3 regions of the Shewanella sp. GD03713 genome follow, and region 2 is predicted to be linked to each of the others. Evidence: predicted binding sites of a transcription regulator. Region 2 holds the regulator's gene; each other region holds the start of a gene.
The links. Region 2 encodes sigma-54, which starts transcription at its own class of promoters, with help from an activator protein. Its sites were predicted from a motif close to GTTGGCACGNNNNTNGNNT; they were not measured.
Positions count from the first base shown of each region.

Region 1: N5E87_RS14510 (DUF1328 domain-containing protein) is a predicted target of sigma-54. The motif match lies at 5,240-5,258, and genes of this name have one in related genera.
Region 3: N5E87_RS02795 (TorF family putative porin) is a predicted target of sigma-54. The motif match lies at 4,737-4,755, and genes of this name have one in related genera.

Region 1 is NZ_JAOCIW010000001.1:3,286,014-3,296,584, reverse strand. Features, by position in the region: gene N5E87_RS14540 (BON domain-containing protein) at 1-365, opposite strand, end outside; gene N5E87_RS14535 (hypothetical protein) at 469-630, opposite strand; gene N5E87_RS14530 (hypothetical protein) at 638-1,102, opposite strand; gene N5E87_RS14525 (sigma-54 dependent transcriptional regulator) at 1,356-2,768, shown strand; gene N5E87_RS14520 (diacylglycerol kinase family protein) at 2,843-4,540, opposite strand; gene N5E87_RS14515 (hypothetical protein) at 4,695-4,889, opposite strand; gene N5E87_RS14510 (DUF1328 domain-containing protein) at 4,912-5,088, opposite strand; gene N5E87_RS14505 (DUF3592 domain-containing protein) at 5,490-6,011, shown strand; gene pfaD (eicosapentaenoate synthase subunit PfaD) at 6,292-7,959, opposite strand; gene N5E87_RS14495 (beta-ketoacyl synthase N-terminal-like domain-containing protein) at 8,088-10,571, opposite strand, start outside.
Region 2 is NZ_JAOCIW010000001.1:767,531-778,101, reverse strand. Features, by position in the region: gene mlaE (lipid asymmetry maintenance ABC transporter permease subunit MlaE) at 1-278, opposite strand, end outside; gene mlaF (phospholipid ABC transporter ATP-binding protein MlaF) at 275-1,093, opposite strand; gene N5E87_RS03475 (KpsF/GutQ family sugar-phosphate isomerase) at 1,655-2,632, shown strand; gene kdsC (3-deoxy-manno-octulosonate-8-phosphatase KdsC) at 2,632-3,183, shown strand; gene lptC (LPS export ABC transporter periplasmic protein LptC) at 3,180-3,740, shown strand; gene lptA (lipopolysaccharide transport periplasmic protein LptA) at 3,727-4,278, shown strand; gene lptB (LPS export ABC transporter ATP-binding protein) at 4,275-5,006, shown strand; gene N5E87_RS03450 (RNA polymerase factor sigma-54) at 5,112-6,587, shown strand; gene hpf (ribosome hibernation promoting factor) at 6,616-6,903, shown strand; gene ptsN (PTS IIA-like nitrogen regulatory protein PtsN) at 6,906-7,349, shown strand; gene rapZ (RNase adapter RapZ) at 7,346-8,200, shown strand; gene N5E87_RS03430 (HPr family phosphocarrier protein) at 8,187-8,462, shown strand; gene mgtE (magnesium transporter) at 8,675-10,039, shown strand; gene N5E87_RS03420 (molybdate ABC transporter substrate-binding protein) at 10,114-10,571, opposite strand, start outside.
Region 3 is NZ_JAOCIW010000001.1:620,568-631,138, reverse strand. Features, by position in the region: gene N5E87_RS02835 (GGDEF domain-containing protein) at 1-651, shown strand, start outside; gene N5E87_RS02830 (DUF3016 domain-containing protein) at 674-1,198, opposite strand; gene N5E87_RS02825 (hypothetical protein) at 1,469-1,777, shown strand; gene N5E87_RS02820 (hypothetical protein) at 1,927-2,241, shown strand; gene N5E87_RS02815 (DUF4240 domain-containing protein) at 2,248-2,757, opposite strand; gene N5E87_RS02810 (hypothetical protein) at 2,883-3,266, shown strand; gene N5E87_RS02805 (response regulator) at 3,341-4,138, shown strand; gene N5E87_RS02800 (HU family DNA-binding protein) at 4,285-4,557, shown strand; gene N5E87_RS02795 (TorF family putative porin) at 4,848-5,540, shown strand; gene rimK (30S ribosomal protein S6--L-glutamate ligase) at 5,584-6,489, opposite strand; gene N5E87_RS02785 (GGDEF domain-containing response regulator) at 6,656-8,374, opposite strand; gene N5E87_RS02780 (response regulator) at 8,384-8,818, opposite strand; gene N5E87_RS02775 (CHASE domain-containing protein) at 8,815-10,571, opposite strand, start outside.

The DNA of each region.
Region 1 (10,571 bases), 2.5 Mb from region 2:
TTTACGACCGTTGCGACCTTAGAGTCGGTTAAGGTCTTCACCACCTCATTGGTGCCTTCGTCTTCTTTCATCACGGTTAACTTGTTATCGACCCCTTTTACACCATCTAAGCTTTTGATGAGCTCAGCGGCGAGCGCCTTATCGACACTGCTCTCCACTTGACCGGTTAAGGTGACATGGCCGTTTTTCACGTCGGTCATAATGTCAAAGGAGTTGAGGTTAGTATTGAGCAACAAAGTCGTTTCGGCCTTGCCATCTAGCCAAGCATCTTTGGCATCGTCTTTCCAATCCTGTGCGGCGGCCACATTTAAACTGATAGAACCGACAAGTAAGGTGGTTAAGGCTAAAGTTGTCGTGTTTTTCATAATGATATCCTCCGTTGTTATCTCGAAGGAACTAAAGCGTGAATCGTGCCAATGTTTTTATCCTACTGATTTTAAATATGATTAATTGGATTTGCGACCTGTTTTAGGTGTTTAGCTCAATCGGCAAATCGGCGCTTTTTACCGACAAAATGTAAATATTACCGAGGGTGATTAAGCGGTTTGGCTTAAGTGGGATAGGCGTTAAGAATCGATAGATCGCAGGCAACAAAAACGCGGCTAAGTTGGCCGCGTTATTGGATGGCATTGCTGTCTTACAGGGCTTGGCTACGCAGGTGTAGGGTATCCAAATGGATTTGTAGCCAGGCAATATCCTCGGCCAATTGGCTGATTAACCTTGGGTGATTGGCCTTTTTAATTAACTGTTTGAGGTGATTAAGGCGCTGACGCTCAAGCTCGCAGAGTACGGCGAGGGCATCGGCGAGTTGCTGTTTAATAAGTAAAGCATCGACATCGGCATAGGGCCGAGTCTGTGATGGCGGCACCGAATGCTGGCCCATTTGTTGTAATGATTGGGTGAGCAATTGCTTAAATCGCGCCAGCATCCCTTGATACGTCTTGATTTGGGCAATAAAAATGCGTTTTAGGCTGTAGTCATCGACAGTTGTATTGGCCCGAGTATAAAAATCCACGCCGGTTTGGGTCAGCTCGATTAACTCATTAACCAGCTTAATATCGGCGCTCAACTCGGTCTGATGTTGCGCAACATTAGACGTCATAACGACCTCCTGTGGTAGTTTGGGCTGCTCCGCCGACACGGATTGCCCAACATTTTATGGAAATTTCAGTTTCATTCAGCTTCTATGCATATTTCGTTCACTTTTTAATGATAAGTTAATGTATTGATTTAACTGATGATATTTATCCATTGTCGCCAGTGCCTCGCTTATTATCGGCAACTCTTACCGTTGAGATTGTTAAAATTTCACGGCTGGCATACAGTGGTGCTTCATTCACAGGGAGTGGCACAAGATGATCCGACCAACGCTTTTCTATCATCTACAGGACTTCGAGACCGAGCAGGCATTAGTACAGCTCGAGGGCGCGCAGACCTACAACAAGCTACGCAGTACCGATGATTTATCTTGGATTAGTCAGCTGGAGGCCAATCGTATCGATGTGGCGATCATTGAGCTGCCCCGTCTAAGCCGTGAAGATTATTTAGCCTTACTCGAGTCCAGCGCCATTGCGGATGTGGAGTTTATTTTTCTCTCCGATGGCCTGCCGAATCCTCACCTCGATAAACTCTTGTCCAAATACGCGGGCTACCATTTCCGTAAGCCCATCGATATGTCGTTGCTGTGCGAAACCTTAGCGGATTTTGCCCAGCATTTGGTTGCCAATACTTCGACGCGCATTCGTCCCTTTGCCAGCGAATTAGACCAATATGGTCTGCTGGTGGGCTCCTCATTACCTATGCACCGTTTGTATCGCACTATCCGCCGCGTGTCGGCCGCCGAGAGCAATGTGTTGATTATCGGCGAGAGTGGCGCGGGTAAAGAACTGGTCGCCAATACCATTCACTTAGCCAGCCCGCGGGTGAATAAGCCCTATATTGCGATTAACTGCGGCGCCTTGAGCCCAGAATTAGTTGATAGTGAACTCTTCGGCCATGTAAAAGGTTCTTTTACCGGCGCGAATCGTGATCATCAAGGGGTATTTGAGCAGGCCGAAGGTGGCACCTTATTCCTCGATGAAGTCACCGAAATGCCCCTAGAGCATCAAGTTAAGCTGTTAAGAGTGCTCGAAAATAATGAATATCGTCCCGTCGGCAGCCCTAAGGTGCTCAAGGCCAATGTGCGTATTGTGGCGGCGACAAACCGCGATCCTTTAGTGGCGATTGAGCAAGGACAACTGCGGGAAGATTTGTACTTTCGCTTAGCGCATTTTCCCATTCAAGTGCCGCCATTGCGGGAGCGTGGGGAAGATATAGTCGGACTTGCGAAGCATTTTCTGGCCTATCGCAATGCGGCGGAAAAACAGAGCAAAGTGTTCTCGCCCTCAAGTTTAGAGGCGATTGCGGCCCACACTTGGCCGGGGAATGTGCGCGAGTTAAAGCATGCTATCGAGCGCGCTTATATTCTGGCGGACCATGAGATTACCCCTGAGCATTTACAGCTTACGCCCAGTTTTGATAAGGAGGCGGCAGCGGAGGAAAATGTGGTGATCCCTCAAGGTATGCGCCTTGAGGAGCTGGAAAAAATCGCCATTTACCAAGCGCTTGAAACGAGTCAGGGCAATAAGACCGACACCGCCGAGCAGCTTGGGATCAGCGTTAAAACCCTCTATAACAAGCTCAGTAAATATGAGCAGGAGTCAGATGCTCAAACCGTTGTTGCTGATACCGTTAGCGAAGATTCCGCTAGCAATAGCATCGCCAAGTAGTAACCTACATTAAATGCCTGAAAATAAGCTAATGCATTGATTCAGCTTTTGATTCAGAGTTGATTCTGAATGTGTTAGCTTATTTGGGGCTCTAACTGCTGTTCAGCATTTGGCGCTTGATAGGGCACAAACACCTTCAAAGAGGCGGGCAGGATATCGATATTGAGTTCCTCCGGCTCACAAATCTCGCCATCAATCACATACTTGCATGGGGGCTGACTGCTGATCTTCACCTTTTTTGCGTGGGCATGTTTCACTTTGCCCGTGTTGGCCGAGGTCGCAGAGTCGCTATTGGCGGCCTCTTTAATCCAGCCAGTAAAAGCCAGTTCAGCTAGACTGATAAGCTGTTCATTCGGCTCATTGTTTGAATCTAACCAAGTGATATCCAACAAGCCGTCGGTCATATTGGGTTCACCCTTACCTTGGGCGAGTAAGCTGGTAAAAGGTGCGGCATTGGCAACCACTAGGCTGTGGGTTTGCACTGTCATTGGGGCTTGGTCATCTAAAGTCAGCTGCAACTCGAGGTTGGTGTCGGTGTTCACCGCGCGCCACAAACCATCGAGGTAGGCGAGTTGGCCGAGGGCATTTTTACGCTCGCGGCTCGCCGACTCAATCATTTGCTGCTCAAACCCAATGCCGACCAGCAGTAACACCAGCCGCTCATTACAACGCGCCGTGTCTATGGTCTGTGTCTGGCCTTGGATAATATTATCAAGGGCTTGGGAGACGGCATTGAGCTTACTGCTTAAACCAAAGAGGGCGTGTGATAGGGCATTAGTGGTGCCTAGCGGGATAATGCCTAAGGTGATATCGGTGTCGATAATCTCCGCCGCGACCTCAGTGACTGTGCCATCGCCCCCGCAAGCGATGATGATATCGGCGCCCTGAAGCCGTGCTTTTTTCGCTTGGGTTTGGGCGCTAATCTTTGGCGTGGTGAGCGCTAACTGCACCTCAAAATAGCGTTTCAGCTCAGTGCAAATTTGTTCGCCATGGCTCTGCCATTTACCCGCGCCAGAGACGGGATTGGCGATAATCCAGGCTCGCTTATGCAGTTTGATTTCCCCTTGAGTGTACATCTGCTCCAGCGCTTTAAGTTGCCAGCGATTTAACCCTGCGGTTTTACGAATGCTTTTAATCTGTTGCAGCACCTCGGCGAAGCTGAGCTCGGGGCGGCGGCACACAAGATAAGCGGCCAGCACCATTACGGAACGCCCGCGGCCGAGTGCACAGTGGATTAATACCCGCTTTTGGGCGCGTACTTGGCGATGTAACCAGTTAATCGCCTGATTTAATTGGGCGCTAGTCGGCACGCTGTGGTCAAGAATGGGAATATTCAGATAGTCGATATGATCCTCATACAGGGACACATCGAGGCCGTCGAATTCGGCGGTGACATCTAAAATGGCGGTAATGCCATAACGATTCAGTTTAGGTAAATCTGCAGCGCTTAAGCGGCTACCCAAGTACAGATATTTATCAATGGCTTGCATTGAAGGCACGCTATCGCGGCGGCGCGCCCAGAGATTATAGAGTCGGCACCCTAATAAAAACGGAATAAAGCCCCAACGAATATACCAAGGGATGGAGCCATCCTGACGTTTTCTAAAAATACTGGCGAGATTAAACCAATAGGCCGAGCCGACAAGGGCGAGGGAAAGGCTGCTCCATGCCCAAATAAAGGTGAGGATAGGGGAGTGCCCCGTTACGGCGAAATAACCAAATAACAGCGCTCCGAACAGGTAGAAATACTTAATGTGGATCCTACTCAGCATTGGCATCTCCTCCATCGATAAACGGCGAACCTCAGAGAAACCCACTTTATCGTGACCAATGACTGTCGCGATAAAGTGGTTCGGTGGTACTCAATTGAACTGTGGTTCCCCTGATTGACTCGTTTGCGGGACTCTCTACTTTCCGTCATCTGTCCTAGCAGCGGGTATCTTTCGCTTTAACGCCTTCTTTCAGTTCTTCACAGGCATCTTCAATCGCATTGCCGGTATCTGTGATGGCTTCATCGATTTTTTCGCCTGCGTCCTCGGCGTGGTTGTCGCTACAGGCTGACAGTCCAAAGGTTAATAATAAGGCTAAAAATGCAGTGGTAATCATGGTCATAGGTTTCATATCGATTCTCCTTTTATCCAATTTAAGCGCGTGGTGCCTTGCCCTTAAGGGCGTTGACCAGCAGTGAAATCACAAGTAATACAATAAATAGGAAGAAAATAATCTTTGCGATCCCCGCTGCGGCGCCAGCGATCCCCGTAAATCCAAACAGTCCGGCGATAATGGCCACAACCAGAAACATTAAGGTCCAACCTAACATAGCCACCTCCTTTGTCTTATTTCGGTTTTTCTGTCTACTTCACTCTGCACGTTTACGTCGAGCGAGCTAGTTGCTGGAGGAGTTGAATAAGCTAGCTTACGTCTTACATCCTGTTATCACTCAATCCCGCAATAAACTCACAAAGGGGATATTGCGAGCTTAATGCCAACTTTGAAATTTTTGGTTAATCTACTGATTATTAGTGTAATTTTTAAATTCTGTGTTGGCGGGAGTATTGGCTGATATAAGCGAGATAGGCAATTTTTACCTGCGATTCGGTAAGAGTTGCAGTGAGATAATTGCGAGAACAGCATAATGGCTTGAGAGTAGGTCGAAATGGCATTATGTTGTTGATTTAAAAGTGAGAGCTAATTTTTTGCAAAATCAATGCTATTAGACCCATGGAGTCACACATTCATAATATGTTAATTCATTCAAGCAACTCCTACTTCGTAAGCGAAATCGAAGCGCTCAGTTCAGGCCCTGTTAGCATAATAGGCTATGTCATTGCAGCTGTTATGTTTATTGTTGCTTATAAATATACGCCTTTCATAAAATACATTTCGGAAACCGTTAACTTAAAACCAAGCACTATTTTTGTGCTGAGTTTTAGCTTTATCCTACTCGGTTTTTTCGCGACTCTTTCTATGTATCTCGATATTTACCAAGTTCAACAATCTGTTTTGGAAAATAAAACGCAGGTGATCTCTGGATGTATAAAGGATCATCAAATCAATCAAAGCGCTAGCAGAGAGGAATCCTTTTCGGTATCGGGTGTACGCTTTGCATACAATGACTACGTTACTGCAAGTTACTTCTTTTCAAATAAAAACCACGAATCATTTATTCAAAATGGCCAGTGTGTTTCTATTCTCTATCTGCCTAACTTTAAAAATGGCATATTAAAAATCGATAAGGTGTAATTTTAGACCTGTTGCAGGCGAGCATTGTCACGGCAGTGGTCATCGGAAAAAGGGATTTTTCCGTTGAGCCCCCAAGGATGGGTTTACGGCGTGCCACTGAAGTGACAATGCGGAGCGGAAACGGAACTCCAATCGGCTTTTGGCATTATGTATTCGATTGATTGAAAGCAATTATGCAGAGCGGAAGCTGGATGAGAAATGGCTTTTAACCCAAAAAATGAACGTAAAAAAGCGGGTTAAGTTTTCACTTAACCCGCTCGATAAGGTTTCCCAAAGCGAATTAGCAGCGTTGCAGTGGTTTCCAGCGTTGCAGGCTGACTGGAATACTTACCCCTTGGGATAACAACAGGTTAATCCGTGCTTGGTAGGCCGCGCCCTGCATCAAATGTTTCGCCAAATCCACTGCATTACGCTCGCGGTAATCATCTAAATAACTGCCTTTTGCCCAAGCATTAAAGGCACCGAGGGCAGGGCCTGCCCAAATCTGGTAATCCATTTCGCGGCCAACTTCACCTGTGTTTGACCAGCGGCTCGAAAGACCCAAATACCAGCGGAAAATCAGCGCCATTTTGCGTTTAGGATTATCCAGCGCGCGTTCAATTTGCTTAGGATCGCGCTCATTAAAGTGCGCCACAGTACCTGCCCAAATCTCATCTAATGAGGCGCGAAACACTTGCTCTTCCAGCTTTTGTCTTTCCTCTGCTGGAATCGCCTCAATCGAGTCGTAGCGGGTGTAAATTTCATAGAGTTTATTGGCGCGCATTGGGAATAGAGTGCCGCGCTTAACTACTTGTAACTTAACGCCCATTTCAAACATATCGGCGGCGGGCGCCATAGTTACATCGGCCATTTCAGTGGTGGCGAGTAATTTACGGGTATGTTCGCTGGCTCCCGCCTCAACACAGGCTTGGTTGATTGAGCCAGTGACAATAAAGGCCGCGCCCATATTGAAGGTCGCCAGCGCCGCATCGGGCGTGCCGATCCCACCACCTGCGCCCACACGGATCGGTGTTTTGTACTGGTACTTGGCTTGAATGGTATCTTTGAGCGCCAAAATGGTCGGCAATAACGTGACCAGAGGGCGATTGTCGGTGTGGCCGCCAGAGTCGGCTTCGGCGGTAATGTCATCGGCCATGGGCACCGATTGCGCCATCAACATTTGATCTTCGCTGATAAGCCCTTCGTTCACTAATTGCTGCAGCATCTTAACCGGGGCTGGCTCCATAAACTTGGTCGCCACCTCGGTACGGCTGATTTTAGCAATCACTTTATTGCCAATCACAATCTCGCCGTTGGCGTCGCGACTCAGGCCTGCGGCGCGGTAATAGACGATTTGCGGTGTTAAGCCCAAGAAGGCCGAAGCCTCAACCGTACGCACTTGATGCTTGAGGAAGAGTTCGACACTGCCACGTTCAAGCGCTGGTTCGCTCGGGCTGTGGATCAAGTTAAAGGCGTAGGGGCCATTGGGCAATGCCGCTTGAATGCGTTTAATCGCGGCTTCAACGCGCGACGGAATTAACCCTGCCGCGCCAAAGGAGCACAGAATGCCCGCCTGACCTAAGGCGATAACTAACTCTTCCGAGGCGATGCCGTTGGCCATGGCGCCCGCGTAGTAGGCGTATTTCACCCCATGCACGCGGCGAAAATTACTGTCGCCCAAGCTTTGGGTGCCAAGGGCGGGGGCGAAGGCACTCACCGGATGCAAACCATTGCTTTTGTGTAAACCATTGCAGGGTTGAGCTTCTGCAAGACCGACCACCTCGGCGCTTTGGGCAATGCCTAGGCCTTTTTCGGCATGATTGACTAAGTAACAGGCTTGATTGAGATCTTTAAGTTTTTTGCCAAGGGAATCGATATCGAAACTGATGGCGGCTTCATCAACCTGCCATGGCCAAGGACTGAGTTTTTTATTATCGAGAGAGTTATTATCGAGTGTGGTATTCGTCATTTGGGCTTTTCACTTTTAGGTGTTTGGGGCCTGAATTTATTTGCCGCAGTGAGGGTATTCCCTTGCACTGCGGCTGTTGTGTACTGTTTAAGCTAACTGTTGTTAATGCCGCAAGTTAGGCGCTCGCGCTATGCCTCTTCGATGCAGATTGCGATATCGGTTACCTCATAAATGCGCAGGCCATCCTTACTCAGGTTGGCATCGCCCTTGATGATGCGTTTTCCGTTTTTATCTTCAATGCTGGTGATATGCACATCCAGCGACATCTGTTTGTTTAATGGATTAATTTGACCGCGATACTTCCATTTAATTTCTGACAGAATTTGGCCAAATTTCGGATTATTAAAGCCTGCACCTAGGTCTTGGTCTATGGCATAGGTTTGCAGTAATTCGATAATCGCTTCGACGCCGAGGGAGCCTGGCATTACAGGGTCCTGATGGAAATGGAACTGGAAGAACCAATCGCTCGGGTCAATAGTGCGCTCGGCGTATAAGTATCCCAGTCCCTTCTTACCGCCAGTTTTTACAATCTCGGCCTTATCGATAAAGTTCAGCTGACCACCCGCGAGGCGGTAGTGTGGCTTGCCCTGTGGCGCCACGAAACTGCGGCCATTTTTATCTAACAGATTGATTTGGCTGTCGGCTTTGATACCGCGCTCAATATGCCAGGCTTGGGTTGTTTTACCATTGTCGATCCCCAACTGGTTTTTAAGTGCATCGGCCTTAAAGTAACCGAAAACCGCATTACCACGGTAGAAGGGCTCGCCATCGCAGCTCAGTTCGAAACTAAAGTTTTGAATGATATTGCTGCCAGCAATCACAGTGGACAGCAGGCGCGAATCGTTGACTATGGTTTTACCGCGTAAATCCACTTCGCGCAGCAAGGTGCCACTGCCGTCGAGGTTGCGGAAGAATAATTCCTGCCCCGGGAAGCCTAAGGTCGTGCCCATATAACCCGAGATAAAGCCATTGGGCTGTAGAGATATTTCCATCAGCACAGAATAAGGCATCACGGCATGATGGCTGTTTTTAACGTAATACCAAGCGTTGCTGGGCACTTCATACTCGGCAATACAGGAGGATGGCTTTTTCAGCTCGCCACGTTTGCCCTCAATGGCCACCACGCGGGTGGTGAGTTGCAGATCGCCGCAAGGCGTGCGCGGCGGGATTAAGCCACGGTAAATACTAAAATCGGGGCCGAAGCAGTTTTCAATATCGCCAGTGGCAAACTCAAACAAATGATAAGGCGTAAACGGCAGGGTGTCGGGCACGCGGTTGGCGTACTTAGAGCCTGCTGGCGCAATCGGCGCACTTACATGCTTAAGCGGTACAACGCCTTTATTTACGGGAGCGGCCATATCCGGGATTTGCGCCATCAGCGGCGCTTGTTCCACTTGCTTGTCGATATTTGCTGCTTGGGCATCATTACTCTGTGAAGAATGGCTTTGCCAAGAACTGCTCTGCGAGTAGCGGGTACAATCCGCTTCTTCTTTAATCATCACCCCGAGGTTTTGGAAATCCACCACCACTTTACCATTGAGCAGGATATCAATATTCGCCTTGGCATAGGGGCGAGGGCTCATGCCTATTTCGGTGACTTCCATGCGATAGGTGAGCGTGCCTGATTGTGGCAATACCTGACCGCGGCAGCGTACTTTTTGCGATGTGTTTTCAAGGGGTTGGAAACGACCGTTTGTCACCCCAAGGTGCATACCAATATGCAACATAAAGAATTGCAGTAACTGACCACAACCTTCGGCCATGAGGGAGCCTGCCATCACTTGGTCGCCCTTGAAATGGCAGGGGAAATACCAATGGTCGGGGGCTAATTGCTTGTGACCTTCAATCAAGCCTAAGCCCCAGGCGCCGCCATGCACGTCGAGCTTGCTGACTTGTTCGATCATCAGGAATTTTTCCGAGGCGAAGCACAGTGAAGGCTGGAGACCAAACTTCGCCTGATGGGCCGCATGTTCACCGCCGAAACAGCCGCCAATGTCGGCGCTCAGTAGACGATGGATTTGGCCGTAGCTAAAGGCCGTTTGTGCGCAGTTTAGTAGAGGAGTGAAGCGTGGCTGATTGCCGTTTCGGGCATATTCATTGGCCAGTGCAATTTGTGCCTGCTCGCGCAGCTTAATTTCGGCCTCGGTGCGGATCACCCCTTTGCCATCGGCCAGTTCTTTATCGGTAAAGAATCCCGCGCAGCCGCCGTCCATCTTGAGGATCAGCTTATCGCCCACGAAGCATTCGTAGGAGAAGAAAAACAGCAGGGTATCGCCATTGCGGGCAAAGTGATTGATGGAGATATCGTAGCGCAGGGTATCACCGCCACGGGGCAGGTCCCCAAGGAAGGTGAGGGTGCAGTCGAGCAAGCGATAGACGCGCTCGCCTTTGTTTTCAAAATCGATACCTAAGTAGCTGATCAGCATTAAGTCGCATTGGCCCGATTCGACCGCCACCGCCCAAGGGATTTGGCCATCGACCAAGAAGGGCGCATCCACGGGAATGTCGTACTCTGTGGTCATAGTGCTCGGTTGATAGCGGTTCATTTGGGCGTTGAGCTTAGTCACCCGCGAGACCAGTAGATAATCCGAGGTTGGCAGGCGCACGCGGCG
Region 2 (10,571 bases):
GCCACCATGGGGCCTAAGCTCTCCTCAGTACCGAAACCGACTAAGATGTTGTAGCCCTGCAGCGCCAACACCATGCCGATAAACAGGCCCGAGACCACAATAATGACCATAGATTGTACGCCGACCACATAGATTTGGCGCACTAATAATGGAAAACCTTTACGCACCCGAGGCCAGCGAAAAATCGCGCCCCAGAGCATCAGGCCAGCACGGCCAAAACCGAGCACTAACTCGATAGCGCTGCGGCCGAGGTCGGCAATACTGTCGAATAACTTCACTTGCCAGCTCCTTTAGCCATTAATTCTTGCTGATAATCCTTCACCGGATAGTGGAACGGCACAGGGCCGTCGGGCGCGCCTTGAATAAACTGTTTGAGCTGCGGATTATCCGCATGCTTTAACTCCTCAGGCGTGCCATGGGCGATCACTCTTTTATCTGCCACCACATACACATAATCTGCAATCCCGAGCACTTCATCCACATCGTGGGACACCACAATAGAGGTCAGATTCAACGCATCGGAGAGTTCGCGGATAAGCTTCACCAGCACGCCCATCGAAATTGGGTCTTGTCCGGCAAAGGGCTCATCGTACATCACCATTTCAGGCTCAAGGGCAATCGCCCGAGCAAGGGCGGCTCGGCGCTGCATCCCACCGGATAACTCACTTGGCATCATCTGCGCGGCGCCGCGCAGACCAACGGCTTCGAGCTTCATCAATACGATTGAGCGAATAATCTCTTCGGGTAAGCCCGAGTGCTCACGCAGCGCAAAGGCGACGTTATCAAAGACGTTGATATCGGTGAATAAGGCGCCACTTTGAAACAACATGCTCATACGCTTACGCAGTTCGAATAATTGGCTACGACTCGCGGCATGCACATCCTGACCATCGAACAACACTTGGCCGCTATCGGGCGTTAATTGGCCACCGATAAGCTTAAGCAAAGTGGTTTTACCTATACCACTGGGGCCCATAATGGCGGTCACTTTGCCCCGAGGGATAGACAGGCTAATATCTTCATATATGACACGCTGGCCACGGCTGAAGCCCAAATGACGGATCTCAACCAACGGCGTTTGTTCTTGAGTCATGCTTGATTCCGATATTTGAAAAGAGGTGGCCTACGCTTCCTGCCCAGACCAATCGAAGAGCCGCAAATTGTACGTAATTGCGCTTTAACCTACAACAGAATCGACACTATCGTCCTGCGATACTTTCAATTTGCCTCATTTCCAGCGAGAATGCGCCCTAAGTTTTCGCTCTGTGAAGATAAAGTGTTACTTAATGTTTTCATCCTTGTTGATTAATCAGCAGGATTGTTTAGTTAAGGCTAATAAGATAAGCGAAATAACACTGAACTAGGCAAGACAACTTAACTCAAAAGCCATATTGAATGTCAAACTGGTTATCATGGCGGCCATAGCAATAAAAGTGGCAGCACAAAACAACCAAGACGATGATTTTGCTCAAGGCATTCAATCGCTAAACAGGTTATCCTGCCCTATTGCCGCAAACCCTATAGGCAAGGGCTAAACAATAAAACGCTACTCCGAGTAAGAAGCCGTTAATTTTATCATCTTTATCGCGTACCAAATTGTGCTATTCCAATCCCAGAACGGGGCGACAAAGACAATGCAAGAAGAGAGATAGACATGGTAGACCAATCACAATTGCGCCAGTGGGGCTGTAAAGTCATCGATATTGAAAAATCGGCCCTCGATAATCTTTATCAATATGTCGATTCCGTTGAATTTGCCCAAGCCTGCGAGTTAATTCTCAACTGCACCGGCAAAGTGATAGTAATGGGGATGGGGAAATCAGGCCACATTGGCAATAAAATCTCGGCCACCCTTGCCAGCACAGGCACCCCAGCGTTTTTTGTCCATCCAGGCGAAGCCAGCCATGGTGACCTAGGTGTACTCTCTGACAATGATGTGATTCTTGCGATTTCAAACTCGGGCGAATCGAGCGAAATCCTCGCGCTGATGCCAGTTATCCAGCGTAAAGCCATCCCTGTGATTGCCATGACTGGCAAGCCAGAATCCACCATGGCGCGTCTCTCTAAAATTCATTTATGTATTGAAGTACCAGAGGAAGCTTGCCCGCTTGGGCTTGCACCGACCTCAAGCACCACAGCAACCTTAGTCATGGGCGATGCCATCGCCATTGCGCTGCTGCAAGCCAAAGGCTTTACCCGGGAAGATTTCGCCATGTCCCATCCGGGCGGCGCCTTAGGTCGTAAGCTGCTGCTTAAAGTCAGCAACGTGATGCACAGCGGCGATGATTTACCACTGGTTAAACACGATATCTGCATCACCGATGCCCTGTATGAGATCTCCAAGAAAGGCCTTGGCATGACCGCGGTTATCGATGAGCAAAACAAACTCGTGGGTATCTTTACCGACGGCGACCTGCGCCGCGTTATCGATGCCCAAGTCAACCTGCGTACCACGCCGATTGCCGATGTGATGACGCGAAACTGTGTCACAATTACAGAAAACGTTTTAGCGGCGCAGGCGCTGCAAGTGATGGATTCCAAAAATATCAACGGCCTGATAGTGATAGATAAAGAACATCATCCTGTCGGAGCCCTCAATATGCTCGATATGGTTAAAGCGGGAGTGATTTAATGCCACAGCAAGGTTTTTATGGCCCCATCAGCGACGATGTTTGGCAAAGGGCGCAAAAAATTAAACTGCTGATCTGCGATGTGGACGGGGTGTTTTCCGACGGCCGCATTTATTTGAGCAACTCAGGGGAAGAACTCAAAGCCTTCCACACCCGCGATGGTTATGGCGTGCGCTCATTATTGACCAGTGGTTTTAATCTGGCGGTGATCACTGGCCGTCAGTCTAAAATTGTCGAAAACCGCATGACGGCTCTGGGTGTGACGCATATTTATCAGGGCGTGGATAATAAATTCGTTCCCTATGAAGAGCTGCTGTCGCTCTACAATGTCACCCCAGAAGAGGTCGCCTATATCGGTGATGATATTGTCGACTTGCCGGTGATGAATGTGGTCGGCTTGGCCGTCTGTGTTGCCGATGGTCATCCCTATGTCCGTCAACATGCCCATTTTGTGACCCACTTAAATGGTGGACATGGCGCACTCAGGGAACTCACTGATCTGCTCTTGCTGAGCCAAAATAAGTTCACTTCCGCCCATGGGATGAGCATATGAGTCGTGTGACCCTCGCCATTATCGCCTTTTTTGGTACTGCGCTGGTGCTATATTGGCAAGTGCAGCAAAAACGCGGTGGCGATACGGATGACAGCTTGAACGTCAGTGACAGACCCGATTACATTATCGAAGATCTGCGCAGCATTGAGTTTAATGAGCAAGGGCAAGTTAACAGTCGCGTCACGGCAAAGCACATGGAACACTATGAGCTGAAAAACCAAACCGACTTTACTGAGCCCGTCTATCTTGTCTATCCCGACCAAGGTAAAGCAAAATGGCAGATCCGAGCCGATCAAGGTCGACTCAACAAAGATACCGGCAAGGTTGTATTAGAAAATAATGTTATTATCGATGCCATCAGCCCTGGTGAACCCATACAGACATTGTCCACCAGTTTTTTAGAACTCGATCTCAACACTATGATAATGACCTCTGACCGCATCATTTACGTCACAGGGAAAGATTTTAATATTCAAGGGCAAGGCCTTTATGCCGACCTTAACGCGCAGGAAGTGCAATTGACCAGTCAGGTAGTAGGAACCTATGAAGCAAAATAACATATTACTTGCCGGCCTAATGCTAATCACCAGCATGAGCGCCTTCGCCAAGGTTGGTGACTTACAGCAAGAAGTGAAAATTAAAGCCGTTAGCCAAACTGCAGACATTAAAAACAACCAGATCATTTTCTTCGGTCCGGTTGAAGTCACCCAAGGCTCGATTAAAATCCATGCGGATCAACTACGTGCATTTTCTGCCGAAGGGGAAAACAGCAAGATTTTAGTGGCAACCGGTAATCCTGCGACTTATAGCCAGATCCTCGACGATGGACGCCCAGCTTCAGCGAGCGCGAAAGAAATTCGCTACGAAATGGCGACCCGCACCCTGACCTTGACAGGCTCAGCCAGCCTAGACCAAGCGGGTAGCCAAGTGACGGGTAACCTCATCCGTTACGATATTATTCAGCAAAAACTGATCGCTGAGAGCACGGGTAGCGGTGATGATCGCGTGATTACCATTATTCAACCTGACAACTATCAGGAAGAGATCAAGAACCAGCCCGCGGACAAACCTGTGAAAAAACAGGACTCTAAATGACCCAAATCACCTTAAAAGCACAAAATCTCGCTAAGAGTTATAAGAGTCGTCAGGTTGTGAAAGATGTCAGCCTGACGGTGAAAACGGGTCAAGTTGTCGGCCTACTCGGCCCAAACGGCGCGGGTAAAACCACCACCTTTTATATGGTCGTGGGCTTAGTCAAAAGCGATAAAGGCCATATCTTTATCGACGATGATGATTTAACCGCCGATCCTATGCACCTGCGCGCCCGTAAAGGCATTGGTTACCTGCCACAGGAAGCCAGTATCTTTCGCAAGCTGACCGTGCATGACAATATCATGGCGGTACTGCAAACCCGTAAGGAGCTCAATCGCGATCAACGCGAAGAAGAGCTGGAGCATCTGCTCGAAGAGTTCCATATCACCCATATCCGAGATAGCCAAGGCATGTCGTTATCGGGCGGTGAACGTCGCCGCGTCGAAATTGCCCGCGCCTTAGCGGCCAATCCTAAGTTTATTCTGCTCGATGAACCCTTCGCCGGTGTCGACCCGATTTCGGTTATCGATATCAAGAAAATCATCGAACAACTCAAGAGCCGAGGCCTTGGGGTACTGATCACAGACCACAATGTGCGCGAAACCTTAGACGTCTGTGAACATGCCTACATTGTTAGTCACGGAAACCTGATTGCCGAAGGAACTCCCGCAGAGATCTTAGACAATCAGCAAGTTAGGGCTGTGTACTTAGGTGAACAATTCAGGCTATAGTTACTTAAACAGAGCCAATTAGCCTTGAATTTTGGCTTATAAGCGCCATCAATATGATAACAAGCGGCCTAAATTCAAAATAATAACGTAGGGATCAGCGGTAACATGAAAGCGTCACTCCAGCTCAAACTGGGTCAACAGTTAACCATGACGCCACAACTTCAACAGGCCATTCGTCTGTTGCAATTGTCGTCATTGGAACTGCAGCAAGAGATCCAGCAAGCCTTAGACTCTAATCCTCTTCTCGAGCTGGAAGAGGAGCAATTCGACGCGCCTACCGAACGTAAGCAAGATATCGCCGATACCGACTTTAGCGAAACGACGGCCCAGCCACAGGAACAAGACAATTCCACTGTGGACATTGCCGAGTCGTTGACCAAAGAATCCCTGCCCGAAGAACTGCCCATGGACACCACTTGGGATGAAGTCTTTACCGCCTCGCCAAACTCAGGTTCTGGCGCCAGCCGTGAAGATGACATGCCCTTCCAAGGGGAAACCAGTGAAGGCCTGTACGAACATTTAGAATGGCAAAAAAACCTCACGCCCTTCTCTGAAACCGATTTAGCCATCGCCACCGCGATTATTGATGCCATCGACGATCAAGGTTATCTCACTCAAAGTACTGAAGATATCCTCGAGGCCATGGGCAATCCTGAGATAGAACTGGATGAGGTCGAAGCCGTACTCAAGCGTATTCAACACTTCGATCCCGTTGGTGTCGCCGCAAGGGATTTAAGCGAATGTCTGCTTATCCAACTCTCCCATTTTTCGCCGGATACCCCACACCTCGAAAACGCCCGCATGTTGATCAAAGATCATTTAGATCTGATCGCCGCCCGCGACTTTAGGTTGTTGATGCGTAAGACCAAACTTAAAGAGGACGAGTTAAGGGACAGCATAGCGCTGATCCAAACCTTAAACCCTCGCCCCGGTTTGCTCATCACCCCTGTTGATGAAGAATATGTCATCCCCGATGTGTCGGTATCGAAGAAAAACGGTCGCTGGGTGGTCGAGTTAAATCCAGATTGCATGCCAAAAATCAATGTTAATCAGCAATATGCAGCCATGGCGCGCAGCACCAAAAGCCAAGCCGATAGCCAATTTATCCGCGGGCATCTGCAAGAGGCCAAGTGGTTTATCAAAAGTCTTGAAAGCCGTAACGAAACACTGCTCAAGGTGGCAAACTGCATAGTGCAATATCAACAGGGTTTCTTCGAATACGGTGAAGAAGCCATGAAACCTATGGTCCTGAACGATATCGCTGAGGCGGTAGAGATGCATGAGTCCACCATTTCACGGGTGACGACGCAAAAATACATGCATACCCCAAAGGGACTTTTTGAACTAAAATATTTCTTCTCAAGCCACGTCGGGACTGATGATGGCGGTGAGTGCTCATCCACGGCAATCAGAGCCTTCATTAAGAAACTGGTTGCAGCGGAAAACCAGAAAAAACCATTAAGCGACAGCAAGATGGCACAGCTTCTGGCAGAACAGGGAATTAACGTTGCGCGCAGAACCATTGCGAAGTACAGAGAAGCGATGCTTATTCCCCCTTCCAATCAGCGTAAAAGTTTATAGCCTAAAGTGGAAATCGGAGGACGTTTATATGCAAATAAACCTGAGTGGACACCATATCGAGATTACTGAATCGTTACGGGCTTATGTTGAGGAAAAGTTTTCAAAACTTGAACGTCATTTCGAACAGATCAATAATGTGCACGTTGTGCTCAATGTTGAGAAAATGCAACAAATTGCCGAAGCGAGAATCAACCTCACCGGTGGTGAAGTCTTCGCGACTTCAGAGCATGCAGATATGTATGCTGCCATAGACGTCCTGATCGACAAGCTTGATCGTCAGGTTATTAAACACAAAGAGAAGTTAACAAAACACTAGCAATGGAACTTCGTACCATACTGCGGCCGGAATGCACGACCTGCGCCACTCCGGGCAGTAAGAAAAAGGTACTGGAACTTATCAGCGACTTAGCCGCTGCCCAGTACCCCACCCTCTCATCTCAAGAGATCTTCGAAAGCCTAGTGGCGCGCGAAAAGATGGGGAGCACAGGTATAGGTAACGGCATCGCCATTCCACATGGTCGATTAACCGATATAACACAACCCATAGCCATATTGGTGAAATGTGAGGAGCCGATAGCCTTTGATGCTATCGATAAACAACCTGTCGACATTTTATTTGCGCTGCTGGTGCCTGCTGACCAATGTCAACAGCACTTAAGCACTTTGTCCTGCATGGCTGAAAAGCTCAGCGACAAACAAATATTGAAGCAATTGCGCAAGACGCATGATGAAACGGAACTCTATCAGGTAATCACTGGATGAAACTGGTCATAGTGTCAGGGCGCTCAGGCTCAGGCAAATCGGTCGCACTAAGAGTGCTTGAAGATCTCGGCTATTATTGTGTCGATAATCTTCCGTTGCCGCTGATTGGCAGCTTACTCGAACAGCTCAAGGGCAGTAACGATCTCGTCGCCATCAGCGTCGACGTGCGTAACCTGCCGGAGCAAGACAAGGTACTCGTCAAACAGCTCGCAAGCCTGCCAGAGGGCACTGAACTTACCAGCTTCTTCTTAAATTCCAGCGATAAAGTACTGTTAAAGCGCTACAGCGAGACTCGGCGCTTACATCCCTTATCTAAGAGCCGAGTATCACTGCAAGAAGCCATCAAGCTTGAAGGCAAATTGCTCGAGCCCCTGTCACAGCAGATGGATCACTACATAGATACCTCGAATCTGAATATCTATGAACTCAGCGACCAAGTGCGGCAAATCCTGCTTGGCAGTGTCGATAAGGAACTGGTGATCAACTTCGAGTCCTTCGGTTTTAAGCATGGTATGCCAACCGAAGCCGACTTTATGTTTGATGTGCGCTTTTTACCCAATCCCCATTGGGAACCCGAGCTGCGCCCCCTTACCGGCTTAGATGAACCCGTTGCCGAGTTTTTAAATCGCCAGCCGCTGGTCAATAAGTTCATCTGGCAAATCGAGAATTTACTCGAAACTTGGTTGCCCCACTTAGAGCGTAATAACCGCAGCTATCTGACCATCGCCATCGGCTGTACCGGCGGTCAGCACAGATCGGTTTACGTGGCCGAACAACTGGCTAAACGCTTTAGCAACGGCAAACACAAAGTGAATGCCCGTCACCGAGAGTTAAACCATGCCAAAGCTTGAGCGCCAAGTCACCATCTGCAATAAACTCGGTTTACATGCCCGCGCCGCGACAAAGCTCGTGGTGTTGGCCTCAGAGTTTGATGCCAGCATTACGCTGATCCAAGGTGAAAAACAGGCCTCTGCCGCCAGTGTTTTAGGGCTACTCATGCTGGAAACGGGTATGGGTAAAACCATTACCCTGATTGCCGAAGGCCCAGATGCGGAGCCCGCGCTCAATGCCATTTGCGCGCTTATCGACGCTAAGTTCGACGAAGCCTGCTAATTGCCTCGACATCTCATCTCGATGCTCCCTACCGTTATTCAGTACCCTGTTTGGTTTTGATTTCAGCACCTTATACCAGTAAAACACATTTGTGACTCGACGCCCTCCCGTGCGCTAAATTACAATATACTGCTGCGCTTTGGCTTAAGTCCTTTGGCTTAAGTCCTCAACAGCCAAACGCCCCTATCCACCGTCGCCACTTTGGAGGAAACATGCCTGTAGAAGCCTCAGACAGCTTACAAGTCGAACAACGTCTCGACCAACTGAGCCATGCCCTCAATAGCGGTATGTTTGTGCATGTCAGGCAAATGCTGCAAAACATGGCGGCGTCGGATATCGCATTGATTCTAGAGTCCTCGCCCCCTAAAGCGCGGCAAGTGTTATGGCAACTTATCGATCAGGATCAGCTCGGGGATATTCTCGATGAACTCAGTGAAGAGTTAAAAGATCCGTTGATCCGCGCCATGAGCCCTGAACGGGTCGCCAAGGCTACCGCCAGTATGGATACGGACGATCTCGCTTATATCCTGCGAAGCTTGCCGGATACCGTCTATAAGCAAGTATTGCAGTCAATGAGTCTGCAAAACCGCCAGCGGGTGGAGCAGGCGCTCTCCTACCCCGATGAAACCGCGGGCAGCCTCATGAACACAGATACTGTGACCTTAAGGCCCGATGTGAATATCGATGTGGTACTGCGTTATTTGCGCCAACGGGGCAATCTGCCCGATACCACTGACACCTTATACGTGGTGGATAAGCACGATCGCGTACTCGGCGGGGTAAAACTTGCGGATCTGCTCACCTGTGATCCCAATACTCATATCAGCAGCATTATCGATACCGATATCGAGAGCATTCCCGTGGGCATGTCCGACAGCGAAGTAGCGCAGCTGTTCGAGCGCCATGACTGGGTATCTGCGCCAGTGGTCGACAGTGAGGGCAAATTACTCGGGCGTATCACCATCGATGACGTGGTGGATGTTATCCGTGAAGACGCCGAGCACTCCATGATGGGGATGGCGGGGATGGACGACGATGAAGACACCTTCGCCCCTGTGGTAAAGAGTACTTTCCGCCGCTCACTCTGGCTGACGATTAACCTGTTTGCCGCCCTGTTAGCAGCCTCTGTCAGCAATATGTTTGAAGGCACAATCGAACAATTCGCCACGATTGCGATTTTAATGACGATTGTACCGAGCATGGGCGGGGTCGCGGGTAATCAAACCTTAGCCCTAGTGATCCGCGGGATTGCCTTGGGCCATATTGGCCAGAGTAATGCCCGCTGGCTGATTGGCAAAGAACTCGCCATTGGCTTTTTGAACGGCCTCATGTGGTCGATTTTGGTGTTTATCGCGGTATTAGTTTGGAAAGATGATATGGCGCTTGCCAGCCTGATTGGCGGCGCAATGCTCATCAATATGACAGTCGCCGGACTGGCTGGCGCCAGTATTCCGCTGATCTTAAAACGCTTGAAAGTGGATCCGGCGTTAGCGGGCGGTATGGTACTCACCACTGTCACCGATGTCATTGGCTTATTTGCCTTCCTAGGATTAGCGACCCTGTATTTAATGCACTAGCACAGGCCTAAGCCTTGCTAAAACGAGCAACAAAAATGGCGCCATAGGGCGCCATTTTTAATAGACGATTAGCACTATTTTTTAGGCGGCTGAAAGCCATAGCCCGTTAAAATCGCTTGTCCCTCAGGGGATAAAATAAACTCGGCCAGAGGCGCGGCCGCACTATTGGCATCCTTCAACACCAATAGGCCATAGTCGGCGCCAACGGCTAACTCTGGCGGTAAATCGACAATCTTGAGGCTAGGCACTTCTTTTTGTGCCAGCACCGCATTGGTGCAATAGGTTAAGAATACGTCCGCCAGCTTATTTTCCATCACCCAAGCATAGGGATTGCGATCTTTGGGTGGTTTAGCACTCTCTGGCCCACCCGTTAGCTGCAATGCTTTGGTTTCTAATGTGGTTTTTGCATTGGCTTTTAAAGCCTCGGCTTTCGCAAACACAGCCCAAGCATAATCCCCCGCGGGATCGGCTTTTGGCGTTGACGTCCCAAGCTTTATTTGCGGCGCGAGCAGGGTGTCTAATAAGTTCGCAC
Region 3 (10,571 bases), 150 kb from region 2:
CAATTTATCATTCTGCGCCGTGGCAAGTTGCTCGGCATTGGCCACACTAAAGATTTGCTACAGCGGATCACCGAGCACAGGATCAAGATGGCAAGGCATGCCAATCCGCTAACGGATTTACCCGGTAATGTGCCTATTCAGGAAGAACTCAAACGCCTCAGAAACCAACAAAAGCCTTTCTACTTGGCCTATTTTGACCTCTGTCAGTTCAAGCCCTATAACGATATTTACGGCTTTTGCCGCGGCGATGAGGTGATCTGCGAGGTTGCCAATCTGTTAGTGAAATACAAGACGGACAACTGTTTTATCGGCCATGTCGGTGGCGATGACTTTGTGGTGATCAGCACCTGTGAGCAACTCATCGACCGCTGCCAACGCATTTTGACGGATTTTGAGGCCAATAAGTCGCTCTTTTATAGTGCAGAGCACTGGCAAGCCCAAGAAATGCTCGCCGATGATAGGCAAGGACAAGCCTGTTATCACAAGCTAATCAGCCTCTGTGTCGGCGTGCTTACCCCCGCCCATACCTATAACTGTAATGAACATAGCCTATCGACCTTAAGTGCCAAGGCAAAAAAACAGGCAAAATCCGCAAGTAACGGATTTTGCCTGTTAGAAGAACTCAATATAACCCAAGCCCTAAGCGCTTAGGCGAGAGTGGTGACAGATGCGCCTAGAGTTTAGGTGCGATGGTTTTCTTTAACCAATCGCGCAGCATTTCAGTCTCATACATAAATGGCTTGTCAGTGATAGGTTGAATGCCCGTCATAAAGCCCATGTCTGAAAGCTTTTCGTCCCCGGTGATGATGACTTTGTCATTCTCAAGCACTTGATAACTAAAGGTCATGCGCGGTGGATAAATCTCTTTGATCACCCGTAAATCATCGGCTGTAGCACCAAAGGTTGGGCGCATATCACCGGCTAAGTCGACATCGGTCACCGTCATCTCTAACTTTTGATTCGGTTTTAAAACCTTTGCCGCTTCTTTATTGATATTGGTGGTTAAGGTATCGAATAAACGCTTTTCATAACGGGACTGAATTTCGCCCGATGATTTAATATCACGGAAATCCTTTGGATTTTGCCAAACAATCTTAACCACCCCATCTTCTGTCACTGGGTCGGTTTTCGCCTCGTCTGCGGCCCATACAGCACTGCAACTCAACACGCTGGCGAGTAATAAGAACTGAACTTTCATATTTGCCTCCTAGGCCTAATTGTTTCTGCCATATACCGTACAAAATCTAACCTGAACTTCAGCTTAATGTAAAACAAAACTCAATACAGCATCACTAGCGTAAGCTTTTGTATAGATTAGTAAATATTTTAGATAATGTTAGGGAAACTCGTATCTTTTTGTATCCAATACCCCATAAGGGATAAAGTTATTAATTTGTGATCATTTAACGCGCATATTACGCCAAAAAGTATTATCCTTCGCACACTATTTTATGACCACGAATGAAAAATGAAATTCCCCGTTGTACCTGTGTTTGTGTTAATCCTGTTCACTTGTTTTGCCAGCGCTATTTGGTTTATCTCCTCGGGAGAGAAAGATACACGCCCCGAAACCTGGTCATCTTTTATTTATACCCATGGTTATGATTCTGGGAAGTATAAGAAAATGGATAATTTCGACAGCTACGAAGCTTGCCGAGACTATGCCAAAGAGCAATCTTCCTTCTACGATGATGTGCCTTGGGAATGCGGTTTAAAATGCGGTTTTGATGCCCGTAAACAGGGCTTTCAATGTCAAGAAATGCGAAACGAGCAGTAAGATAGCGGTTCAGCCAAGGTTCAAGATCCCTCCGGTAAGCTTAATTTTTCAGCAATACCTTTGGTTTTGTTTGTCATGGATGCACGATGAAAGCCAAACGACGATTTAACAATCGACCGAGTTCCGGTGATTTTAATTTGGAGTTATCTATGAAACTAACAACCGCAAATCTACAGCAACCTTTAATGGCAAAGTTCGCCTTACTGACGCTCCTCACCCTAGGCACACTTATCAGTTTACCTAGCCATGCCGCCACGCTTAGTGCTACGCAGCAACAAGTGGTAAAGTCTCACTTTGATAAACTGGCTCAATCACAACAGCAGGCAGAAGAGCGCATGACAAAGCAGCTCGATCAAGAATTTAGCCGTCAATTAGCGGAGCAAGAGCATCAGCTGATGCGCCAAGCTTGCCCTCGCTATGGCATGACCTTCGATATTAGCAGCAATGCCTGCTTGCGCTCTTAAGCCGAATTAAAACGGAAAACGCGCACTAAGCTCAGGATACTGCTGCTTTAAATCTTTGGGCTTAGTGCTAAATTTTTTACCCGCTGGCGTCGCCTTACCCGAAGGCATAAAAGGCAACTCCTTACCCGTTCTGTCTTCAAATAGTTGACCCGCGATCAAGTCGTAATCTTCGATAAAAGGATAGGCATAGCCGTCCTTCTCAGGCCATGCCGTTAACTGCGCCAAAGTGTCTGGATTGGCAATCACCGCCTCGTAACGGGCTTGTCCAAGTGAGATCAGAAACGCGCGAAATTCGGCAAAAGCATAATCGGAATCACAGCCAGTAATGATATAAGCCGCTCCCCATACCGACCATAAGTAGCTTCGACGCATCTGTTGGCCAAACAATTTATCGAAGGCTTTTAACTCCTCGTCACTCAGCTCTGCCAACTTTTGCTTTAATGCCTGCGCTAAAGATTCCTGGGATTGCGCGGGTTCACTGCGGGTCACTAAGTCCCAAAATTCTACTTCTGTCATCACTTAACCTAATATTGAATGCCTAAGCAAAGGCGTATTCTACATGATAATACGGTTATGCTGGACTCAGTTCAGGGCTTTTCCTACACTTGCTCCACTTAAAATCAGCCATAAACGCTAACCCTATGCCTAAACGCCTTATTCTACTGATTGCCCTCTACACCCTGTTTGCTGTGGCAGCACTACTCCGTGCCGTTGCTACTGGTTCGTTCGACCTCTTTAGCTTAGGTGTATTGCCGGTTTTGTTTGGCATACTCACGCAGGCACCTTGGTCTAGCTTAGTGCTGAAAATTTATATTGGATTACAGACCTTAGGTCTGTCGGCACTGGGGATTACCGCGATTATCGCCTATCAAATTACCCCGCAAGACGTCAAAGTGGTGGTTGAAGGCCACAACATCCCGATGTTGCCCTTAGTCTTAAGCATCATCGCCTTATTGTTAGTACAGTATTGGGTAGCCTTTTCCCGCATCACCCATCATTATTTAACCGCAAAGGTAAAAGCGTAAGCTTGTTTATTGCTAAGCCCTTGTTTCTAGCCTAAGTTAACGGCTCCCTAAAAGACCTGATAAAGCCAGCCACTATGACTCATTTATCGCCTAGCGAACTCTCGATTCTCATTGTTGAGCCATCGGAAACCCAGCGCCGCATTATCATCAAGCGTTTACAGCAAGAAGGTATTATCAGCATCCAAAATGCCGCAAGTTTGACCCAAGCAAGGGAGTTGATTGCCCGCCACAAGCCGGATCTCATCGCCAGTGCCATGTATTTTGAAGATGGCACCGCGACCGAGTTTTTAAGCTACCTGCGCACCAACAGCGAATATAAAGACATCCAATTTATGTTGGTTTCGAGTGAATGTCGCCGCGAGCAATTAGAAATTTTCCGCCAGTCTGGCGTGGTCGCGATTCTGCCAAAACCTTTTAATGCCGAACACTTAGGCAAGGCGCTAAATGCGACCATCGATTTACTCAGCCACGATGAACTCGACCTAAGTCACTTCGATGTGCATGACGTGCGTGTGCTCGTGGTCGATGACAGCCGCATGGCGCGCAATGTGATTAAACGTACCATTGGCAACCTTGGGATCAAGCAGATCACCGAAGCGGAAGATGGCGCTCAAGCCATTGAGTTAATGCGTAATAATATGTTTGACCTGATCATTACCGATTACAATATGCCCAGTGTTGATGGCCTAGCACTCACTCAATTTATCCGTAATGAAAGCCAGCAATCCCATGTGCCTATCCTCATGGTGTCTTCGGAAGCGAATGATGCTCACCTGAGCAATGTCTCTCAGGCGGGAGTCAATGCCCTGTGCGATAAACCCTTCGAACCCAAATTGGTAAAGCAGCTCTTATATCAACTGCTCGAAGAATAAAACCTAAGTCACGAATGGGGTAAATATTCTGCATTTTTGTTACTTATAGGACACAAGCCCGTAGCAAAGGGCTTTCCAATGGCTAAACCTTGTGGCATGTTAGGCACGCTGACTTAATAAATCTACGGAAAGAAGAGACAATAAAGATGAACAAAACTGAACTTATTGCCAAGATTGCAGAAAATGCCGATATCACTAAAGCTGAAGCAGCACGTGCATTGAAATCTTTCGAAGCAGCTATTACTGAATCAATGAAAAACGGTGACAAGATCTCTATCGTTGGATTTGGCTCTTTTGAAACCTCCACTCGCGCAGCTCGTACTGGCCGTAACCCACAGACAGGTAAAGAAATTCAGATCGCTGAAGCCACTGTGCCTAAGTTTAAAGCGGGTAAAACCTTGCGTGATAGTGTGAACTAATTCGCTCGACATTGATTTTATAAAACGCCTCCTCTGTGAGGCGTTTTTTTTGCCCTCACGAAAGCATGAAAGATGATTTTTTGCACAAACACAGTGCGTCCACCGCTCCATTTTTGAGCATTTTAAAACATTTAATTAACATCAATTATGCAACCAATTGTTTTTAAAGATGTTCAAATAATGGCATGTGATTAGCAATTCCCTTATCAGAAAAAACCATGATGCACCAATGTCACCCACTCTGTGGTGACATGAGTGAATCGATAAATAAGTCAATCGAGGGGATGAGAATGAGAAAATCACTGTACAGCGTTTTGGCATTATCGACGGGATTGTTATTAACGACCAACGCCTTTGCGGCGGTGTCCGGCAATATTGGCGGCACCTCAAACTATCTATGGCGCGGGGTCACTCAAACCAATGATGCGGTCGCCATCCAAGGAGGCATTGACTATAGCCATGACTCCGGATTCTATGCTGGCACTTGGGCCTCAAATGTCGACTTTGGCGACGATACCAGCTATGAGTTGGATCTCTACGCAGGCTACGGCGGCAACATCACCGAAGACCTCAGCTACGACATTGGCTACCTCTACTACGCTTACCCCGATGCCGAAGGCAGCATCGATTTTGGTGAACTGCACGGTGCCATCACCTGGAAATGGTTTGAACTCAGTTATTCCCACGTGATCAACGCCGGTGATGATGTCGCGGCCGAGCCATTAGATAACAAAGATATGAGTTATCTTGCGGCCACTGCGTCTTTCCCACTGACGGATAAACTGAGTCTGTCATTGCACTACGGTTATTCTAGCGGCGATGTAGTCGAATCTTGGTTCGATGAGGATAACTACTCAGATTACAACGTCACACTCAGTGCCGATACCAGCATGGGTACAGTCTCATTTATGGTGTCGGATACCGATCTGCAGGGTGATGATGCCAAGGTTGTTTTAGGCTATTCCTACGGCTTTGATTTATAAAATTAAACGCTAAAAAAACGCCGCGATAATCGCGGCGTTTTTGTTAGGCTATCACGGCGCGATTCGATTTACGCGCTAATACCATCTTCTCAATATATTCCACGATAGGCTCAGTCACCGAAATCCCCGTGGTCTGCTCAATGCCTTCAATACCGGGCGCCGAGTTCACCTCTAGGATCAAGGGGCCGCGATTCGAACGTAAAATATCAACCCCCGCCACCACTAATCCCATGGCTTTCACAGCGGCAACCGCCATCTTGCGCTCTTCGGGCGTAATTTTTACTTTCTCGCCGCAGCCGCCTAAGTGCAGATTAGAGCGAAAATCCCCTTCAGGCCCTTGGCGCTTCATCGAAGCCACCACTTTATCGCCGACCACAAAACAGCGAATATCGCTGCCGTTGGACTCCTTAATATATTCCTGCACCATGATATTGGCTTTCAGCCCTAAAAAGGCTTCAATCACGCTCTCGGCGGCGGTTTTGGTTTCGGCTAACACCACGCCAATCCCTTGGGTGCCTTCCAACAACTTAATCACTAAAGGGGCACCGCCCACCATGTTAATCAAGTCGGGAATATCATTGGGTTTATTGGCAAATCCCGTCACAGGCATGCCGATACCTTTGCGGGAAAGCAATTGCAGCGCGCGTAACTTGTCCCGTGAACGTGCGATTGAAATCGAGTCGTTGGCGGCAAATACGCCCATCATTTCAAATTGGCGCACAACGGCACAGCCATAAAAGGTCACGCTCGCGTGGATCCGCGGAATAATGGCATCGAATCCCGTTAACTCTTGGCCTTGATAATGAATGCTCGGCTTGATGGAGTTGATATTCATGTAACAATTCAAGGTATTAATAACCACGGCTTCATGGCCACGGCTCTCGCAGGCCGCGACTAAACGTCGGGTGGAATACAACTCAGGGAACTGGGATAAGATACCTATTTTCATTGCCAAATGACCAAATTAAACACTGTGATTGAAGCTCTGAGCACACTGCATCAGAAAGGGGCGCAGATATTTGTCTATTGCTGAGTGTAAAGCAAGAAAATATTCCTCACCAGACGAAAACCTCGGCACTAGCCAAACGTAAGATAATCTTCACAATTTAGGTTCGCTATTTAGGAAGTAAGGGAGTGATGTACTTAGCTTCAAATTCACTCGCCTCTATGGGGCGTGAGAAAAGGTATCCCTGTAACACATTGCAATGCCTTTCGGTGCAAAACTCGGCTTGCTCGACGGTTTCAATCCCTTCCGCTACCGCGGTGACGTTAAAACCATAGGCAAAATTGAGTAATGCGGCGAGTAAACGAGTGTCTTTTTCGTCCTTATCGTAGGAGGCAATAAAGCTCTTATCGATTTTTAATACACTGATTGGAAAGAGTTTAATATGCTCTAATGATGAAAAACCTGTGCCAAAGTCATCGAGGGCAAAGCGCACCCCAAGTTGCGCAATCTTATCCAGCACCTTGGCATGCTCATGGGGTTCTTCAATCAAGCAGTTTTCAGTGATCTCTAACTCCAGCGCCGTGGGGGCAAGCCCAGTTGCATCCAGAGTTTTCACTATCTTCTCGTATAAGTCGATATGACCAATTTGCGAGGCGGACAGATTCACCGCCATAGTAAAACTGCGCCCGGTCGGCGCTAAGAGGCTCAACCATTGCTGCGCCTGTCGGCACGCCTCAAGCAGGATCCAATCCCCAATCTCCTCCATCAGTCCGATTTCTTCGGCAATGGGGAGGAACTGATCCGGTGAAATCAGTCCATCTTGGGGATGTAGCCAACGGATCAGCGCTTCCATACCAATCACTTGGTGGGTTTGAGCGTCGACCTGTGCCTGATAGTAAACTTTCAGCTCGTTCTGCCTCAACGCCATTCTCAGGCTAGACTCGATATGATTGCGGTAGCGCACCTCACGATCTAAGGCTTCGGAATAAAACTGAATTTGGTTACGGCCCATTTTTTTCGCGCGATACATGGCGATATCAGCACATTTCATCAGCTCAGAGCTATCGGATGCGGCCTCGTTATAAAAGGCCACCCCAATACTGGCACCAATCATCACGTCGTTATCCCCAAGCTCAAATACGTCTTCAAAGGCCTTGAGCAGCCGATTAGCCACTATCATGGGGAAATATTTATAGTCATTGTCGGTCACAAGCACCACAAACTCATCCCCACCTAAGCGGGCAATCACGTCACCATCGCGCAATACCGAACTTAACCTCGACGCCACCTTTACGAGTAAGATATCACCCGTTTGATGCCCTAAAGTGTCATTAATCGCTTTAAAATCATCAAGATCGAGCAAGATTACCGCTAAAAAATCGTTGCTGCGTTTCGCCCTCGCGATGGCGCGATTGAGGCACAACTCAAATCCATAGCGATTCATTAATTTGGTGAGCGAATCGTGCTCGGCGAGTTCTTTGAGTTTTTGGTGACTGTTGCGTAACGCCAGAGCCATAGAGGCACGTTGCTTAGCGTAACGAATTGAACGGCTTAGAATTCTTGAATTGACTTCATCTTTCAGTAAAAAGTCCTGTGCGCCCAACTCGATGCAGCGCTGCGCCAGTTTTTCATCTTCGTAACGACTCAGCATTACCACTACGGTTTGCTCTTGAGTCATAGAGTTAAGCTTGATCAACACTTCTAAGCCGTTAGCATCGGGCAGCAAATAATCGAGTAAGATACCGTCAAAATGACGCTCTAACGCAAGATTTAAACCATCAAATGCACAGTTAGCCTCAATGACATTAAAGGCTAATTTCGACTGCCGTAGCGCCCGAATAATGGCAGTTCTATCGACTTCATCATCATCGATCAGTAGTAAATCCATATACATACCCTATACGCTTGGAAGCTCCACGATGCGCCAGTAGCCTTCCAACATATTAAAAATGTTATTAAAACCGTCTTTAATATCCGTTTTCACCATGTAGCCTGCAACGTGGTGACTGTACGCCCTCATTCTGTCTTCATCAGCGCTCGAGGTCGTGAGCATAAAAACCACAGAGGAGGACAACACCGGATTGGAGCGAATATGTTCGAGAAATTCGAACCCATTCATGCGGGGCATATTGAGATCGAGCAGAATTAAATAGGATCCTTTAATGGCATCCGAATGAGTCAGAATAGAGAGCGCTTCGAGCCCATCCTTCGCCCGAATGAGCGGATTCAGTAAGCGCAGCTGCTTCATCGCCCTCTGCACCGCCATATAATCCACATCGTCGTCATCCACTAATAAAATGGTGACTTGTTTATAGTCATGACTATTGCTCATATCCCCTCCTTGTTGACTATGTGCATTGGCCAGCTAAACCGGAAACAACATCCTCGCCCTTCTGATTCTAGTTGAATTTTTCCGCCAAGACTTTCTACTGTCTTTTTAACTAATGACAGGCCTAAACCACTGCCTTCAACTTCATCTCTTGGTCTAAGGGTCTGGAACATTTGAAACACCTTTCCATGGAAACTACTGGCAATCCCAGGACCATCATCAATGACGCTAAACCAATAATGATGATTCGAGGTTTCACATATCACTTTGATGACACCTTCACCTTTATCATGGTGTTTAATCGCGTTGCTGATTAAGTTGCGGATCACCAGTTCTAACAAGGTTTTCACTGTCTTAAGCGTTGGGAAATTCCCTTCAAGCACTAAACTGAATCCCTGTGGCGGGGCCACTAAGGCAAACATATCTTCCACCAGCAGCCGAGTGTCGACTTCAACAATCTCGGTATCGACTCGACCAATACGCGAAAACATCAGTAATCCGTCGAGTAGCAACACCATCCGCTGAATACGGCTTTGGATTAAACCTAAATATTTTTGAACATTTTCGTCGGTGTTCTCGGACAGATCTTCACTGAGCCAGTTAGTTAATTGCTCTATGCCACGCAGTGGTGACTTCAAATCATGGGAGGCAATGTAGGCAAACTGGTCAAGTTCCTTATTGATACGCTCAAGCTCCTTAGTATGTTCAATGCGCTGCGCTTCTATCCGCTTACGCTCCGACACATTGTTTATTGTCGCCAATATCGACACGCCATTACTGAAGTGAATTGGTGTTAGCCCGACTTCAATCGCCAGCCGCGTCCCATCCTTACAGCATCCGAACAAGTCATCCCGAAGCGACATGTTTTTCGCGATTGGTTGGGCAAGATAAGCGCCCATATGCTGTTGATGTATTTCCTTCAACCCTTCGGGCAGCAACATATTGATTGAACGACCGAGTAACTCATCCCGTGCGTATCCAAATAGGCGTTCGGCATGGGTATTCACTAAGGTAATGACGCCACTTCTATCCACCATAAAAAGCGCGCTGGGTGAAGCTTCAATCACGAGGCGGAAGCGTTTTTCGTTGGCAATTAACTCTGCCGTTAATCGCGACTCTTGATAGCGATTTCGCGCCATCGTCAGCACTGAGTAAAACAAGGCTAAGATAAACGCACTCCCAATCACCTGTAGCCATACACTCTGGGTTTGTTCCGCGCTTGAGATAAAGCGTGACTCGGAGGACACCTCTAAACGCCAAACTTGACCCTCCATGGTTTCTAGCTGGGATTGATAAAACACATCATTTGTAGAGGGCAAGGCTTTATGACTGCTAAACATCAGGCTCTCGTTATTGGCCTCCATGCCATCGTAAATCGCCAGTTTTAATCCCGAAAAACGTTTTCCCATAATGCCTTGCATCAGATCATTCATACGAAATGGGGCGTACACCACGCCGATGGCCTGCTGCTTACGCTCTTCCTCCGTCATCGGCTGACCACGGTATAAAGGGACATACATTAAAATGCCAGCCTGAGCATCATCCGGGGTTTCTTGCACTAAGGTGACCTTACCCGATGCGGTGGGAAGCCCTGTGGCAATGGCATGTAAGATGGCTGTTCTGCGGGTAGGCTCTGAGCACATGTCAAAACCAAATGCCCTTTGATTGCGCCAGTCAAATGGCTCTAGGTCTTTGATGGCGCAGTAGAACTCCCGCTCACCTGTGGGAGTGACTCGATAATCGCTAAAACCTTCCT